DNA from 2 places in the Heliomicrobium undosum genome. Region 1 is predicted to be linked to the other one. Evidence: riboswitches for the same ligand, from Rfam matches in the RefSeq annotation. Region 1 holds a riboswitch; the other holds the start of a gene.
What was found. Region 1 has a riboswitch for S-adenosylmethionine ahead of GTO91_RS14470 (homocysteine synthase). Riboswitches for the same ligand answer to the same signal wherever they lie in the genome.
Positions count from the first base shown of each region.

Region 1 (7,824 bases):
ATCGTCCAGGCAGCCAAGTCCGTGGGGATCTCCTTTGGCGATTGATCGAGGCAGTAAAACAGGGATGTCTTATTAACAATGGTTTCTTTATGAAACATGATAAAAATGGGTTCTGGAAAACAGCGCAAGCCGGGCTTTTGCCCGGCTCTTGCCTTGCCGCCCCATAGTTCGGCGGTCTTCCGGTGAAACTTTCATAAGGACGAAAGTCAACCGAACGAGACACGAACGAGACGACGAAACGGAAATCTTAGATGCCGATGGAGGTTATCGCCCATGCATTCTCCCGCGTCTATCCCCGCCGCTCCTTTTGCGATCATCGGCGGTTCTAGCACCAATTCGCTCGGCTTCCCGGAAGCCCTCAATGTGCCAGGCCTTACGGTTCTGGAGACATACCCGGGGTGGGAGACGCCCTTCGGCCCTAGCCCCGCCTTTGTCTACTTTGAATTAAAGGGGCGGCGCGCCCTCACCTGTGTCATGCACGGATGGAGGCCTGGGGTAAAGCGGGCCGACGCCTCGCGGCAGATCTTCTGGGTCTTCCAGCAGGCCGGCGTCAAACAGATCCTCTCCGAGGGCGGCGTCGGGGCGATCAATGAACTGCTGCGCCCGCGTGACCTCGTCATCCCCCATGATTACATCGACTTTTCCATGCGCAAGGATGTCGATCTGGGGACGCCGACCCTCTGCATCATGCGCCAACCCTTTTGCCCGATCCTGCGCCGCGCTTTCATCGACGCTTCCGAGGCGCTGCCCGGCAAAGGACGCGTCTTTGACCGTTCCAACTATGTTGTCACCGACGGCCGCCATTTCGAGAGCCCGGCCGAGGTGCGCTTTTTTCGCATTGCCGGCGGTGATGTGATCGGCCAGAGTGTGGCGCCGGAGGTCTACCTGGCTCGAGAGATCGGCGCCTGCTACGCCCGTCTCGAACTGGTGGTCAACTACGCCGAAGGGGTGATCACCGACTGGTCCCACCAGGAATTGAAGGACATCTTTTATGAGGAGTCGGAGCCTGCCGCGCGTCGTTTGCTCATGGCGCTCGAGTCCTTGCCGGATAAACAAGGCGATGCGCATCCGGGGTGCGAGTGCGCCACCCTTCGCAAGACGACCTTGCTTCGCGATCGGAACGACGAGTAACATCGACTTGATCGCTGGCCACCATGAGCAATAGCCGCTGGATTCCAGTGGAAACCAGCGGCTGCATGGTCAGTCCGAACTGATTGGATTAATATGGTTTTTGAATGGGCTTTCATTGAAAGTTGTCGTCCCTGCCCTCGATTAGTTGACCGCCCGCCAGAAACGGAGGCCCATCCCGTCGTCTGTCTTCTGTTTTTCAATGGCGATCATATAGTCGCCGTTGCGGAACTTGTAGTCCATGGCACCGTAATAGACGGTGGCGTCGCCGCCCGGTTCCACGTAAGGCGCCTGGCGGGTGTGCCGGTGGCGTTCGATGACTTTCAGGCCGCTTTGTTCATCGGCATGGACGACAGCCTGGTGGACGATGGTAGAAGAGAAACAGACGCCGCCGCCCATTTCGGTGATGTATCGAGTGCCGACGAGGACCTTACCGGGTCCGAAGCCGTTGTGAGCCTCACGGGGGCCCACGGCCTTATTGAAAGAAAAGACTTCACGGGGTTGCAGCACCAGCCCGTCGATGTGGTCAAGGGCCACGGAGGCGTTTTGCCCGCCGGCTACGCTGACATGGGCCATGGAAAGCAGGACATCGGAGGCGAGGCGCCAGGAGGGGACGGCTACTTCGGTGTCCGTTGCTGCGGTCAGGGCATCGGTGATCATGTTGACGGCGCCCTCGCGGAGCCGGATGTGACTGGGGAGCGAATCGGCAAAGCGAACGGCGGCAACGCGGGCCTCTTTGGGATCCTTGGAGGGTATGTAGGTCCAGTTGTTGACATCTACGGCGGCGATTTCTTTATTGGGGAGGAAGGCGAACGTCTCTTCTCCGATATACAGGGTGATGGTTCCACCCGATAAAACAGGAGCGACAGGGGTGGTGTCGGTCGTCCCCGGGGTATTGGGGTTATCTGGGGTAGCGGGATTAGCTGGGTTGGCCGGTTTAGCTGGGATAGCTGGGTCGGCCGAATTAGCCGGGACCGGGTCAACTGAGGTAGCAGGGCTAGTGGGGACAGCGGGAGCAACCGGATCAACTGTGCTCGGCGCCGTAGGTGTGGACGGAATGACCCTGGACGGTGTTGATGTAGATGGCGTTGTCAATCCCGCGCCCGAGGAGGCAGCGGTCAACGGGGTTTTCCCCGGAGGGGTTGTCGCAGTCGAAGTCGGGTTAGACGGTGTCAAGACGGAAGGCGTAGACGTAGTCGTCGCGCCAGGCAAAACCGCTGCCAGCGCCGCCGGCGGCGGCATCGACGCGGGCGCTTTGCGCAATGGCAGCGCTTCCGCCTCACTGCAGGCGAAGACCTGAACGAGGGCGAAGACCAACAGGCAGGATCGGACCGAACGTTTCAAAGAACCACCTCCGCCAATAATGGGTCAACCGAAGAAGACCAAAAAGAAAAAATGGAAAAAATATCCTACTATACCTATTTATTCAAATTAAACTGAAAATAGAAGGGCTAGTTCCCAAAAGAATAGAAGGGCGAAAACAAAAAAAGAGCCGGGCCTTTATCCCGACTCATAAGTCTCCTTGTCCGCGTGAAGCGGACAGATGATGATGCTCATCCTTATTAACGCGATTAGCGTTATGAGCGAATGCTTTTGTTTTTACCGTTTTTCCAGTTCGAAGTTGACCTTGTTCCCGTCACTGGTGACCACAACAGTGCCGTTTTTATCTGCCCGGAAGACCTCCACGCTGGCTTTGGCCAGTTTGTCGAGGGTTTTTTTGTGGGGATGGCCGTAGTCGTTGCCGTCGCCCACCGGAATGAAGGCGTATTTCGGCGATACCGCCTTCAGGAAGGGGCTTGTGGTGGAACTGGTGCTGCCGTGGTGCCCCACCTTCAGCACATCTGCTTTCAGATCATATCCCTGGGCCAGCATTTCACCTTCCGATTTTGCCTCGGCGTCGCCGGTCAGCAGGAAGGAGGTCTTGCCGTAGTTGACCTTGAGGACAGCGCTGTAATCGTTCATCTCTTCATAACCGGTCCCGTTCGGCGCGAGGAAGACGCCGTCCATATCGGGCACATCCAGTTTCACGCCGCCTTTCGCTTCCACCCGTTTGGCGCCGCTCGCCTTTACGGCGTTTAAAAAATACTCAAAGGTTTTCGTGGTTGTCGTCGCCTTGGGCATGTACACCTGGCCGACAGGGTAGCTTTTGAGGACTTTATCAAGTCCCCCGATGTGATCCTCATGGGGGTGGGTGGCCACGACGGCGGCCAGTTCTTTGACCCCTTGGCGCTTCAGGTAATCGACAACCAGCCGGCCGTCATCTACATTGCCGCCGTCAACAAGGACGAAACGCCCGCCGGGGGATTGGAGCAGGATGGAATCCGCCTGTCCCACATCAATGAAATGAACGCGCAATACGTCCTGGGCAGCCCTTTGGGGTGAGGCTGCCTGTGTCGTCGTTGTGGATGGCGATCCTCCCGAGCCGGGAGCTTTTGCGCTAGGCGACGGTTTGGAGCAGCCCGTCAGCGCCAAGGCGAGGACCAGCAGGCACAGAAAAAGCGGTTTCAACCAGCGATTGCGCAACAGAAGGCCTCCTTCTTTTTCATGGAATCTTAATGTCGATCCGACAACGATGATGTATTCCACGGGGACAAGCCATTCCCTCCATCGGAGTGGAAGATAAATAGAAGCTTGGTCGAGGCAAGCTGCCCGACCGGTAGTGGGTGATAACATAGTCAGTAAATTTTCTGTTACCTTTCATTTTTTCAATTGACGGCAACCGCTGTCACGGGTACAATAAACTCCAAGCGCTTGCCCATTATGGAGCCGGCCGAAAATTGAAGACACTCATCCAGAGAGGTGGAGGGAAAGGGCCCGATGAAACCCGGCAACCCGTCGCAAACAGTGGGAACTGATGCGACATGGTGCCAATTCCTTCAGGACGGACTCGTCCTGGCAGATGAGGCGGATAGAAGTATACCCCCTGCGTCTGCGCAGGGGGTTTTTGCATCCCGCCCGTACCCCCTTGAAGGGTGTTATAACGTTATGAAAGACGAGAAGGGAGCACAGCCATGACAGAGAAAAAATGGCGCTTTGACACGATCGCCCTGCACGAAGGCCATGTGCCCGACCAGGACACCCTTTCCCGGGCGGTTCCGATCTATCAGACCACTTCCTATGTGTTTCGTGATGTGGAGCATGCCGCCAACCTCTTTGCCCTGAAAGAGCCCGGTCACATCTACACCCGCATCGACAACCCGACGACTGACGTGCTGGAAAAACGGCTTGCCGCCCTCGATGGCGGCGTCGGCGCATTGGCCCTCTCCTCGGGCCAGTCGGCCATCACCCTGTCCATCCTGAACATATGCTCTGCCGGTGACGAGATCGTCGCTGCCACCAGCCTCTACGGCGGCACCTACAACCTCTTCACCCATACGCTGCCTCGTCTCGGTGTCAAGATCCGCTTTGTCGATCCCTCGAACACCGACAATTTTCGGGCTGCCATCAACGAAAAGACGAAGGCCATCTACGGCGAGATCATCGGCAACCCCAAGTGTGACGTGCTCGACATCGAGGCTGTCGCCGCTGTGGCCCATGAAGCCGGCATCCCCCTAATCGTTGACAACACCTTCGGCACGCCCGCCCTCTGCCGGCCCATTGACTTCGGCGCCGACATCGTCGTCTACTCGGCCACCAAGTTCATCGGCGGTCACGGCACCTCCATCGGCGGTGTCATCGTCGATTCGGGCAAGTTTGACTGGGCTCAGAACGACAAGTTCCCCGGGTTCATCAACCCCGACCCGAGCTACCACGGCGTCGTCTACGCCAAGGACATCGGCCCGGCGGCCTTCGTCGTCAAAGCGCGTCTGCAACTCCTGCGCGATATGGGCAACTGTATCAGCCCTTTCAACTCCTTCTTGTTGCTCCACGGTGTGGAGACCCTCTCCCTGCGGATGGATCGCCATGTGAGCAACACTCGCCACATCGTCGACTTCCTGCGGAACCACCCGCTGGTCAGTTGGGTTTCCTACCCCGAGTGCAGCGACCACGCCTCCTGCGATCTGGCGAAAAAATACCTGCCCAAGGGCGCCGGCGCCATCCTCACCTTCGGCATCAAAGGCGGCGTCGAAGGGGGGCGTCGTTTCATCGACAGCCTGCAGATCTTCTCCCACCTGGCCAACGTGGGCGACGCCAAGTCCCTCGTCATCCACCCGGCGTCGACGACCCACAGCCAACTCTCCGAGGAGGCTTTGCGCGCCGCCGGCGTCAGCCCCGATCTGGTGCGCCTCTCCATCGGTCTGGAAGACCCGGACGATTTGATAGAAGACCTTGATCAGGCGCTGCGGGCCGCCGAAGGCCGGGCGTAAGAAGGCGGGATCCGAATGAGCACTGGGGCCGTTGCCAACTGGGGGTTGATGGGAAGCCGCGAACGGATCGTCCAACCCCAAACGTTTACCTTCGCCGAGGGGTCCGACGCCTTTGTGCTGGAATCGGGCAGCCGGCTCGGCCCCATCACGGTGGCCTATGAGACCTATGGCGTCCTGAACCGGGAACGCTCCAACGCCATCCTGATCGCCCACGCATTGACGGGGGATCATCACGCCGCCGGCAAGAACCACCCGGCCGAAAAGGCGCCGGGCTGGTGGGACGACCTGATCGGCCCGGGCAAGCCCTTTGACACGAACCGCTTTTTCATCATCTGTTCCAACGTCCTCGGCGGCTGCCGGGGAACGACGGGGCCGGCCAGCATCAACCCGGAGACGGGACGTCCCTATGGGATGGACTTTCCTGTCTACACCATCCGCGACATGGTGCGGGTGCAGAAGGCGCTCATCGATCACCTGGGCATCGAACGGCTGTTGCTCGTGGCTGGCGGTTCCATGGGCGGCATGCAGGTCCTCGAATGGGGCGTCACCTACCCGGACATGATGGACGGCCTGCTGCCCATCGCCACGGCCGGCCGCATGACGGCCATGGGCATCGCCTTCAACGAGATCATGCGCCGCACGATCATGCTCGATCCCGCCTGGAACGGCGGTGACTACGCGCCCGGAAAAGGGCCGGCCCAGGGCCTCGCCATCGCCCGGATGCTCGGCATGGTCACCTACCGCAGCGACGAACTCTTCACCGCCCGGTTCGGACGACGGATGACGAACAACCAGCCGAAGGCATACTTTGATTTTGACAACCGCTTCGAGATCGAGAGCTACCTGCACTACCAGGGCGACAAACTGGTCCAACGTTTTGACGCCAACACCTACATGTACCTCTGCAAGGCCATGGACTTGCTTGATGTAGGCCGCGGCCGCGGCGGCTACGAGAAGGCACTCGCCTCCATCGCCGCCCGGACGCTTTTCATCGGCGTTGATTCCGACTGGATCTACCCGCCCGTCTATATGATCGAGATGGCCGAGATCATGAAAAAAGCCGGCTGTGACGCCGGCTACTGGGAACTGAAAAGCCCCCACGGTCACGACGCCTTCTTGGTCGAGTTTGAACGGATGCGCCCCGTTGTGGCGTCCTTTGTCAATGGGATCGCCGATATGAGGCAGGTGTAGCGGAGGCGGGTCTCAACGGGCGGCATGAAATGCGGTTCGCTTATTCAGATATTCAGGGCGTTATGCCGGCGCAATCCAAGGGGAGCCCCGTCGATAGAAACCAAACCATGCAGCAATCGAAGCAGAACATCAGCAAGAAGGGGCGCCGGGGCGCCCCTTTTCCTATGGGAAGGGAGGAAACGGTCATGAAAGTGAACACCCTGCTCCCGCTCTTCAACATGGTCTTTTTTTTCGCCTGGGGCTTCGCTCTTAAAAAGGGACAGACGGTGGAATGGCTGGCCGGTTACGATGAGGCGAAGGACAAGGAGGGCCTCGTCCGTTGGGTGGCAAACCAATTTATCGCTATCGGCGCCGTTTCGCTGCTGCTGATCCTGGCAGGGCCGGTGATTCCCGAACGTTTTGCCTATGTCTATTTCTTCGGGTATCTCCTGGTGCTGGCGCTCTGGTTGAGCCGTGTTTCTGATGTTGCGCGGAAGTATTAGTGGGGGAACGTTGCACATCAATTGAATAAAACATAAAAAACATTTGAACATGCGAAGGATTTTTCTGCCTCATTCGCGAATAGGAAGACCGTTTCAGACCAGGATTCCCTGCGGAACCCTGGCTTTTTCTACACCCTTTTCGGGAGTAAGTGGAACGGATCGCGAATCGAGGAGTGACGTACTTGTCCGAATTGTTGCAAATCACGATTGGGGACCTGCTGGATCAGACAGCGGCCCGCTATCCCGAAAAGGAAGCTCTGGTCTACACTGACGACCGCAATCTACGCTTGACCTACACCCAGTTCCGCGAGAAGGCGGACGAGGTGGCTAAGGGACTGATGGCCTTAGGCGTCCAAAAAGGGGAACATATCGCTCTCTGGGCGACCAACTATCCCGAATGGATCTACACCCAGTTCGGCAGCGCCAAGATGGGCGCTGTCCTGGTGACGGTGAACACGAACTACCGCTCCTTTGAACTGGAGTACCTGCTGCGCCAGTCGGACGCCACTACCCTGATCCTGATCGACGGGTTCCGAGACAACAACTTCGTGGAGATCGTCAACGAACTCTGTCCGGGGCTGCGCGATTCCGAGCCGGGCCGGCTCAACGTCCGTTGGCTGCCCAAACTGAAAAACGTCATCTTTATCGGCCGCGATCCCCAGGCGAAGCATCCCGGCATGTACAGTTGGCAGGATCTCATCGACATGGGCCGCGCT
Region 1 covers NZ_WXEY01000021.1:40,808-48,631, reverse strand. Annotated here, with positions in the region: gene GTO91_RS14490 (6-phosphofructokinase) at 1-45, shown strand, start outside; gene GTO91_RS14485 (MTAP family purine nucleoside phosphorylase) at 274-1,131, shown strand; gene GTO91_RS14480 (VanW family protein) at 1,273-2,472, opposite strand; gene GTO91_RS14475 (ComEC/Rec2 family competence protein) at 2,728-3,636, opposite strand; SAM riboswitch class I at 3,913-4,034, shown strand; gene GTO91_RS14470 (homocysteine synthase) at 4,140-5,435, shown strand; gene metX (homoserine O-acetyltransferase MetX) at 5,451-6,626, shown strand; gene GTO91_RS14460 (DUF3784 domain-containing protein) at 6,812-7,108, shown strand; gene GTO91_RS14455 (AMP-binding protein) at 7,291-7,824, shown strand, end outside.

Region 2 (7,824 bases), on a different contig from region 1:
TCTGCGCCACCAAGGAGGAGCCCATCAATGACGGCGAAAAGGTGCTGCCGCGAAACTTCTGCCCCCTGATCAAGTCTTCCTACGGCTTTGCCATCACCGACAAGTGCCCCTTTTTCCTCCACTCGGACCTGGTCATGGGCGAGACGACCTGTGACGGCAAGAAGAAGATGTTCGAATTGATGGGCAAGTTCAAGCCCATGCATGTGATGAGCCTCCCGGCGGGCAGCCAGAGCGAGGCCGACCGCAACTACTGGATGGCTGAGATGGAGCGGGCCAAAGGCGCCCTGGAGGAATTCTTCCAGACGACCATCACCGACGAGGCGCTGGTGGAAGCCATCAAGGAACTGAACGCCGAGCGCCAACTCATGCAGCGTCTCGCCGGCTACCTCAAGCACGACCCGGTGCCCCTCTCCGGTCAAGACCTGCTGAAGGTGCTCTGGTCGAGAAACTTCTGCTTTGATCGCGCCGCCTTTGCGGAACAGGTGGAGGAACTGATGGCCGAACTGGACGAGCGGATCGCCCAAGGCGTTGGCGCCGCCGCCAAAGGGGCCAAGCGCATCATCGTCACCGGCGTCCCTACCGGCGTGGGCACGGAGAAGGTCATCCGCATCATTGAAGAATCCGGGGCTGCCGTCGTCTTCCTGGAGAACTGCGCCGGCATGAAGCAGTTTCTCGTCACTGTCGATGAGACGAAGCCACCGATGGAGGCGATCGGTGAGAAGTACCTGGCCACCCCCTGTTCCTGCATGAGCCCCAATACAGACCGCCTGGAACTGCTCGTCCGCCTTGTCGACGAGTACAAGGCTGATGGCATTGTGGACATCACCTGGCAGGGTTGCCACACCTACAACGTGGAGTCCCGCATCGTCCGCGACTACCTGCGGGAGCAGCGTGAGATCCCTGTCCTGCACATCGAGACGGACTACTCGGAAGGCGACAGCCAGCAGATTCGCACGCGGGTGCAAGCCTACCTGGAGATGCTCGGCGGGGTGTAAAGGCGCGATGATTCCGAGGGGAAAGCAAAACCGCAATTCCCTTTCCAACCGCTGTTGGGAGGGATTGCGGTTTTTTATTTTTTCACAAAATACAAATCGAATAAATAATTCAATGTACATGCTAGATATGCTATCGAAATTTTAAGTTTTCTTTAAGCCTTCACTTGAGGAAAAGGGAATACCATGTCGAATGTCGTAATTGTAATAGCAATCACAAAAAGGAAAAGGGTGAGTGGCGATGAAAAGCATCAAGTCATTGTTAGTGGGGTTTACCCTCCTGCTTACCGTGGCGATTTTTGCCGTTCAAACAGTTGTCAGTTTCATGTACACCAAGGATAACGTCGATGCGTCAGCGCTGTCGCGCATGCGTTTGCAGGCGGAGATGGAGGCGTCCCGGTTGGAGTCGCAGATCGCCATCACCGGCGCCATGAGCCAAACCATCGCCAACGATGTGGGCGCATTAGGTCCGCAACATAGTGAGGACTTGTTGAACATGACTCGGGAACACCTGAAGAGCCTGCCCATGAGTGTTGGCGCCGGATTTTGGCTGGAACCGGGCGTCTATCCGGAGAAAGGCACGTACTTCGGCCCCTACCTCTACAAAGAGGGCAATGAGATCAAACTGACCTGGGACTACAGCAACGCCGAGTACGACTATTTTCAATACGACTGGTACAAAAACGGCATGAACAGCCCCGGCGGGGCCATCTGGAGCGAGCCCTATGTAGACACGGTGACGGGCGTTCCCATGCTCACCGCCAGCCATCCCATCCGTTTGGCAGGGAAGAGGATCGGGGTGACCACTGTTGACATTGGCTTAAAGGAACTGACTGAAGCGGTGCGGCAGATCCGCGTCGGGCAGGGAGGACGGGCCTTTATCGTAACCCAACAGGGCTTTTACCTGGCCCACCCCGATGAGAGCAAGAACCTGAAAGATAAAATCCTCGATGAGCAGGATCCCCAGTTGCAACAGTTTGGAAAACAGGTCGTGGAAGCCAAAGAAGTCGGGCTGGCCCACCTGACGATGAACGGGGTGGCGCAGCATGCCGTTTTTGTGCCGATCGGCAACACGGGGATGAAGCTTGTGGCCGCCATTCCGGAAGCGGAGGTCAATGCGCCGGCGACACGGTTGCTTTGGACGAACCTCTCCATTTTCCTGCTGGCCGTCGCCCTCTTTGCCCTACTGCTGTATCTGCTGATCGAGCGACGCGTGGCCCGTCCGCTGCGACACCTGAAAGAACAGGCGGAGCGCGTCGCCCAGGGCGATTTATCTGTGGTGAAAAACGAAGTTGTTTCTCAAGACGAGTTCGGCCAGTTGGCCCAGTCCTTCACCACAATGACCGTCAACCTGCGCGGCATCGTCAGCCAGGTGCTGGCAGAGTCGAAACAACTGGACGAATCGTCCTGTCACCTGACCGAATCGGCCAACCAGGTGGGTGAGGCGGCGACACAACTCGCCGAAGCCGTCGGAGGGTTGGCGGAAGGCGCCGGCAAGCAGGTGGCGGAGGTCGCCCGTTTTCGCGACCATGTGCAAGCCAGCGAATTGCATGTTCATGAGGGGGAAGCGGCTTCAAACGCCTTGGCCCAGGACGCCCGACAATCGACGGCGGCGGCAACCCAGTGTCACGACACCATCGAAAAAGCGTCCCAGCACCTCCAGGGCGTCAGTCAGTCCGTCGACGCCAGCACGGCGGCGATTCGCCGGCTCAACGGGCTATCCGAGGAGATCGGGGTGATCACCACCTCCATCACCGGCATCGCCGAGCAGACGAATCTGCTCGCCTTGAACGCTGCCATTGAAGCGGCGAGAGCCGGCGAGCATGGGCGTGGCTTTCACATCGTCGCCGATGAAGTGCGCAAGCTGGCCGAGGAATCAGCCCGGGCAGCGACGCAGATCACGAGCCTTGTCAGCAACATGCAGCAGGAGATCTCGGGCATGGTCGATATGATGAACGCCAACGTGACATCGATCGGCGAGCAGGTGGGCCTGATCCGGCAAGGGGCCGCAGCGTTGGAGCAGGTCATCGGGTCGGCCATGCGCACTGAAGGCAGTGTTCGTCAGATGCAGGAAGCCGTCGATATGATCTCTGCCTCCGTGAAAGCGATGAACGCGTCGGCCGGGGTGATCGAAGGGGTGGCCGGCGAGTTTTCGGCCCTTTCGCAACAACTGGCCGCCTCTACGCAGGAGCAGGCGGCTGTGGCCGAGGAGATGGCCGAACGCAGCGGCCAGCTCAGCCAGTCCGCTCAATCGCTCCAAGAAAAAGCCAAACAGTTTCGCATGGACCCCTAGAGCGCCCTTCTCAGGCTAGACACCACCTCCATTCATCCATATTAAATTTTTGATAAAAAGGGATTGTAATAAGTCCCTTTTTTCTTTTTTTCTGGACTTTGTGAAGGGATTGAAGGGGAAAATGTGCAATACTTCCTGTGAAGGGATGACAGAAACGAGGGTCTACTCTACATACTCGCGCCCGCTCACGCGGCGCCAAGATAGGGAGTGTTGTCATGTCGATTGCGGTGAACGTGTTGCTGCGTCTCAAACTGGAAAACCAGCCGGGGATGTTGGCCCAGGTGCTTTCGATTATCGCCGCCCATGAGGGGCACCCGGGATCGATCGACCTGGTGTCGGCCTCGACCACCCACGTGATACGGGAACTGATGGTCCGCCTCCACGACAGCCGCGCCTTTGAGCGTCTGCTGGCGGAACTGCGGGAGACGCCGGGTGTGCAGGTCATCCGCGTGGCCGACCGTGTCTTTCTCCGCCACGTGGGCGGCAAAATCGAGGTACGTTCCCGCTGTCCCGTCGCCAACCGGGAAGACCTCTCCCTGATCTACACTCCCGGCGTCGGCGCTATCTCCGAGTTGATCGCTCGGGAGCCGGACATGGCCTTTCCTCTCACGATGAAGGGTAACGCCATCGCTATCGTCACCGACGGATCCGCCGTCCTCGGCCTGGGCGACCTCGGTCCGGCGGCCGCTTTGCCGGTCATGGAGGGCAAGGCGGTCCTCTTTAAGCGCTTTGCCGGCATCAATGCCGTGCCCATCTGCCTGGACGTCCATGAGCCGCAGGCGATCATCGACGCCGTCCGGGCCATCGCCCCGGCCTTTGGCGGCATCAATTTGGAAGACATCGCTGCGCCGAAGTGCTTCGAGATCGAGCAGCGGCTGTCCGAAATCCTTGACATCCCCGTCTTTCACGACGACCAGCACGGGACGGCCATCGTCACCCTGGCAGGGCTCCTGAACGCACTGAAGGTGGTAGGCAAGGAACTGGCGCAGGCGCGGATCGTCATCGCCGGCGCCGGCGCAGCCGGTATGGCCATCACCGCCATGCTGCTGAAGGCCGGCGCCACAGACCTCATCGTCTGCGACCGCAAAGGGGCGATCTCCCGGGATGAAGGGCCGTCGCAGCCGTCCAAACGATGGATCGCCGAACACACCAACGCAGGCTGTGTCAAGGGACCCCTGAAAAAGGTTGTCGCCGGCGCCGACGTGTTTATCGGTGTCTCCGGTCCCGGTGTCTTAGACCGGGCCGATGTGGAGACCATGGCCGCCCGGCCTGTCATCTTCGCCCTGGCCAATCCCGAACCGGAGATCGAGCCCGAGACGGTCCATGACATCGCCGGCGTCATCGCCACCGGCCGATCCGACTACCCCAACCAGATCAACAACGCCCTGGCCTTCCCCGGCATCTTTCGGGGCGCCCTCGACTGCCACGCCAGGACGATTAGCGACGAGATGTCCTTAGCCGCCGCCTACGCCTTGGCCGGCCTCGTTCCCGAGGAGGAGTTGTCAGCCGAACACATCATCCCCTCCATCTTCCATGAAGAGGTGGCCTCGGTCGTCGCCCGGGCCGTCGTCGAGGTGGCGCGGCGCACCGGCGTGGCAAGGCCGACTCCCCATGGACCGGGGGAGGAGTAGAAAAAACCGATTGACAAGCGAAGCTTGTGCTTGTTATACTCAAGTGCGTGACAACGAAATACGGACTTCTTATCAAGAGATGGCTGAGGGACTGGCCCGATGACGCCCGGCAACCGGTTATGTATAACACGGTGCCAATTCCTGCGGGATGCGACGCATCCCGGGAGATAAGGAGGGGAATAAGCGTGCGCAAAAACCTCTTCTTGTCGAAGAGGTTTTTTGTTTTGTACCATCATTTTTTCGCGTCACCAGCGTTTTTCATGTCAGCGAGTTTTTACACTTCACCGAAACGAGGAGACACCATGATCGAAATCCGCAACCTGAAAAAAGTCTTCCCCGCCGCCGGGGGGCTCTTCACCGCCCTCGACGGGATCAACCTTACCATCCCTGAGGGAAAAATCTACGGCATCATCGGGCCGAGCGGCGCCGGCAAGAGCACCCTCATCCGCACGATCAACATGCTGGAGCGGCCCAGCGAGGGCAGCGTCGTCATCGACGGCGAGGACATCGCCCGATTTGACGATAGCCGCTTGCGCGCGCTTCGCCAGCAGATCGGCATGATCTTTCAGCACTTCAACCTGCTCACCTCCCGCACCGTCGGCGAGAACATCGCCTTCCCCCTGGAGATCGCCGGTATGGACAAAGCGCAGATCCGGGCGCGGGTGAAGGAACTGCTGCCCCTCGTCGGGCTGGAAGACAAGGAAGACACCTATGTGGCCCACCTGAGCGGCGGCCAGAAGCAACGCGTCGGTATCGCCAGGGCGCTGGCCAACCACCCGAAGATCCTGCTCTGTGACGAAGCCACCTCCGCCCTCGATCCCCAGACGACCCAGTCCATCCTGCGACTCATCGCCGACATCAACCGGCGCTTCAACCTGACCGTCGTCCTGATCACCCATGAGATGCAGGTCATCCAGGAGATCTGCGACGAGGTGGCCTTCATCGAAGGCGGCAGGATCATCGAGGCTGGACCAGTGCGCGAGGTCTTTACCAATCCCCGTTCGCCCGTCGTCAAGGAATTCGTCCGGGGCGCCCTCGAGGGGGAGAAGCTCCGCCACCTCCTCGCGGCAGGTACTTTTCAGCGCAGCAACGGCGGTCGCCTCATTCGGATCACCTTTGCAGGGGGCGCGACAGAAGAGCCCCTTCTCGCTTCAGTCATCCGCCGTTTTAGCGTCGACGCCAACATCCTCTTCGGGAACATCGACACCGTCCGCGAGACACCCTTCGGCACGCTGCTGTTGGAGTTGACTGGCGAAGCGGTCAAGGTCGACGAGGCGCTCGCCTATATCCGCTCCCGCGATGTGAAGGTGGAGGTGATCGACCGTGAATGAGACGTACTTGCAGGCCACATGGGAGACCTTTTACATGGTTATCGCGGCGACCGGCCTTTCGACGCTCCTCGGCATCCCCTTGGGCATCCTCCTGGTCGTGACGGAGAAAGCCGGCGTCCTGCCCAACCGGCTCGTCAACAGCTTCCTCGCCATCGCCGTCAACATCTTCCGCTCCATCCCCTTTATCATCCTGCTGGTGGCCATCCTGCCCCTGACCAAGCTGCTCGTGGGCAGCCGCATCGGCACCCAGGCCGCCATCGTCCCCCTCACCGTCGCCGCCATCCCCTTCGTGGCCCGCATCATCGAGGCCTCCCTCAAAGAGGTCGACAAGGGCATCATCGAGGCGGCTAGGGCCATGGGGGCGACACCAGGACAGATCATCAGCAAGGTGCTCCTGCCGGAAGCGTTGCCCGGCCTGCTGCTGGGGATCATCATCACCTTTGTGACCTTGATCGGCTACTCGGCCATGGCCGGCGCTGTGGGAGGAGGTGGTTTGGGCGATCTGGCGATCCGAGAAGGCTACATGCGCAACAACAGCGATGTGACCTGGGTGACGGTCGTGGTACTGGTGGCCATGGTGCAGGTCTTCCAGAGCCTCGGCGACTGGCTCACCGGGCGGATCCGCAAGCGCCGCGGGCTGGTGTGAAAAGCTGACAAAATAGCGTTCGCCTTTCTGCGGCGAGAAAGGGGCGAGCGAAGGCTCCAGGAAAAGCACCTTAAGGAAGCAGAGGAACACAGAGAACACAGCTAATGTGCAAGAAGAACACCTTAGAAAACTGTAACGCAGAAAAGACCTTAAACGCAGAAAAGTATCGGGCGCTTAGATGCCCCGGAAACACAGGTTGCAGGAAATACAGACACAGAGAAACTCACCAACACCACAGCAAAAAACAGACAAGGAGAATCACAATTATGTTCAACCAACTGTTGCAGAAAAAAGTCACCCGCCTCATTGGCGGCCTCCTGGTGCTATCCGTAGCCGCCCTCGGCGCAGCCGGCTGCGGCGCCAAGGATACGACCGGCAAAGCCGCCGGCGGCAATAACGGCCAAACGGCAGCCCAATCGAAGACGATCCGCTTTGGCGTCTCCCCGGTGCCCCATGCCGAGATCGCGAAGATCGCTAAGGATCTCCTGGCCAAGGACGGCATTGAACTGAAGATCGTCGAGTTTAACGACTATGTGCAGCCCAACCTGGCCCTAGCTGACGGTGAACTTGACGCCAACTTCTTTCAGCATAAGCCCTATCTGGACACCTTCGCCGACGAACATAAGCTGGATCTGAAGACCGTGGCCGGCGTCCATGTGGAGCCCATGGGCGTCTACTCTCACAAAGTAAAGTCCCTCGCCGACCTGAAGGAAAAGGCCAGAGTCGCCATCCCGAACGATCCGACCAACGGCGGCCGCGCCTTGTTGCTCCTCCAGTCAGCCGGCCTCATCAAACTTGACCCCAACGCCGGCGTGAAGGCGACCACCAAAGACATCAAAGAGAACTCGAAAGGCCTCGTGATCACCGAACTGGAAGCGGCCATGCTGCCCAAAATCCTCGATGACGCCGACATCGCTGTTATCAACACCAA
Region 2 covers NZ_WXEY01000012.1:7,149-14,972, forward strand. Annotated here, with positions in the region: gene GTO91_RS11440 (double-cubane-cluster-containing anaerobic reductase) at 1-995, shown strand, start outside; gene GTO91_RS11445 (methyl-accepting chemotaxis protein) at 1,234-3,285, shown strand; gene GTO91_RS11450 (NAD-dependent malic enzyme) at 3,501-4,916, shown strand; SAM riboswitch class I at 4,983-5,090, shown strand; gene GTO91_RS11455 (methionine ABC transporter ATP-binding protein) at 5,219-6,247, shown strand; gene GTO91_RS11460 (methionine ABC transporter permease) at 6,240-6,893, shown strand; gene GTO91_RS11465 (MetQ/NlpA family ABC transporter substrate-binding protein) at 7,160-7,824, shown strand, end outside.
Region 2: linked by a shared signal. The riboswitch ahead of GTO91_RS11455 (methionine ABC transporter ATP-binding protein) and the one ahead of GTO91_RS14470 (homocysteine synthase) in region 1 are both predicted to bind S-adenosylmethionine.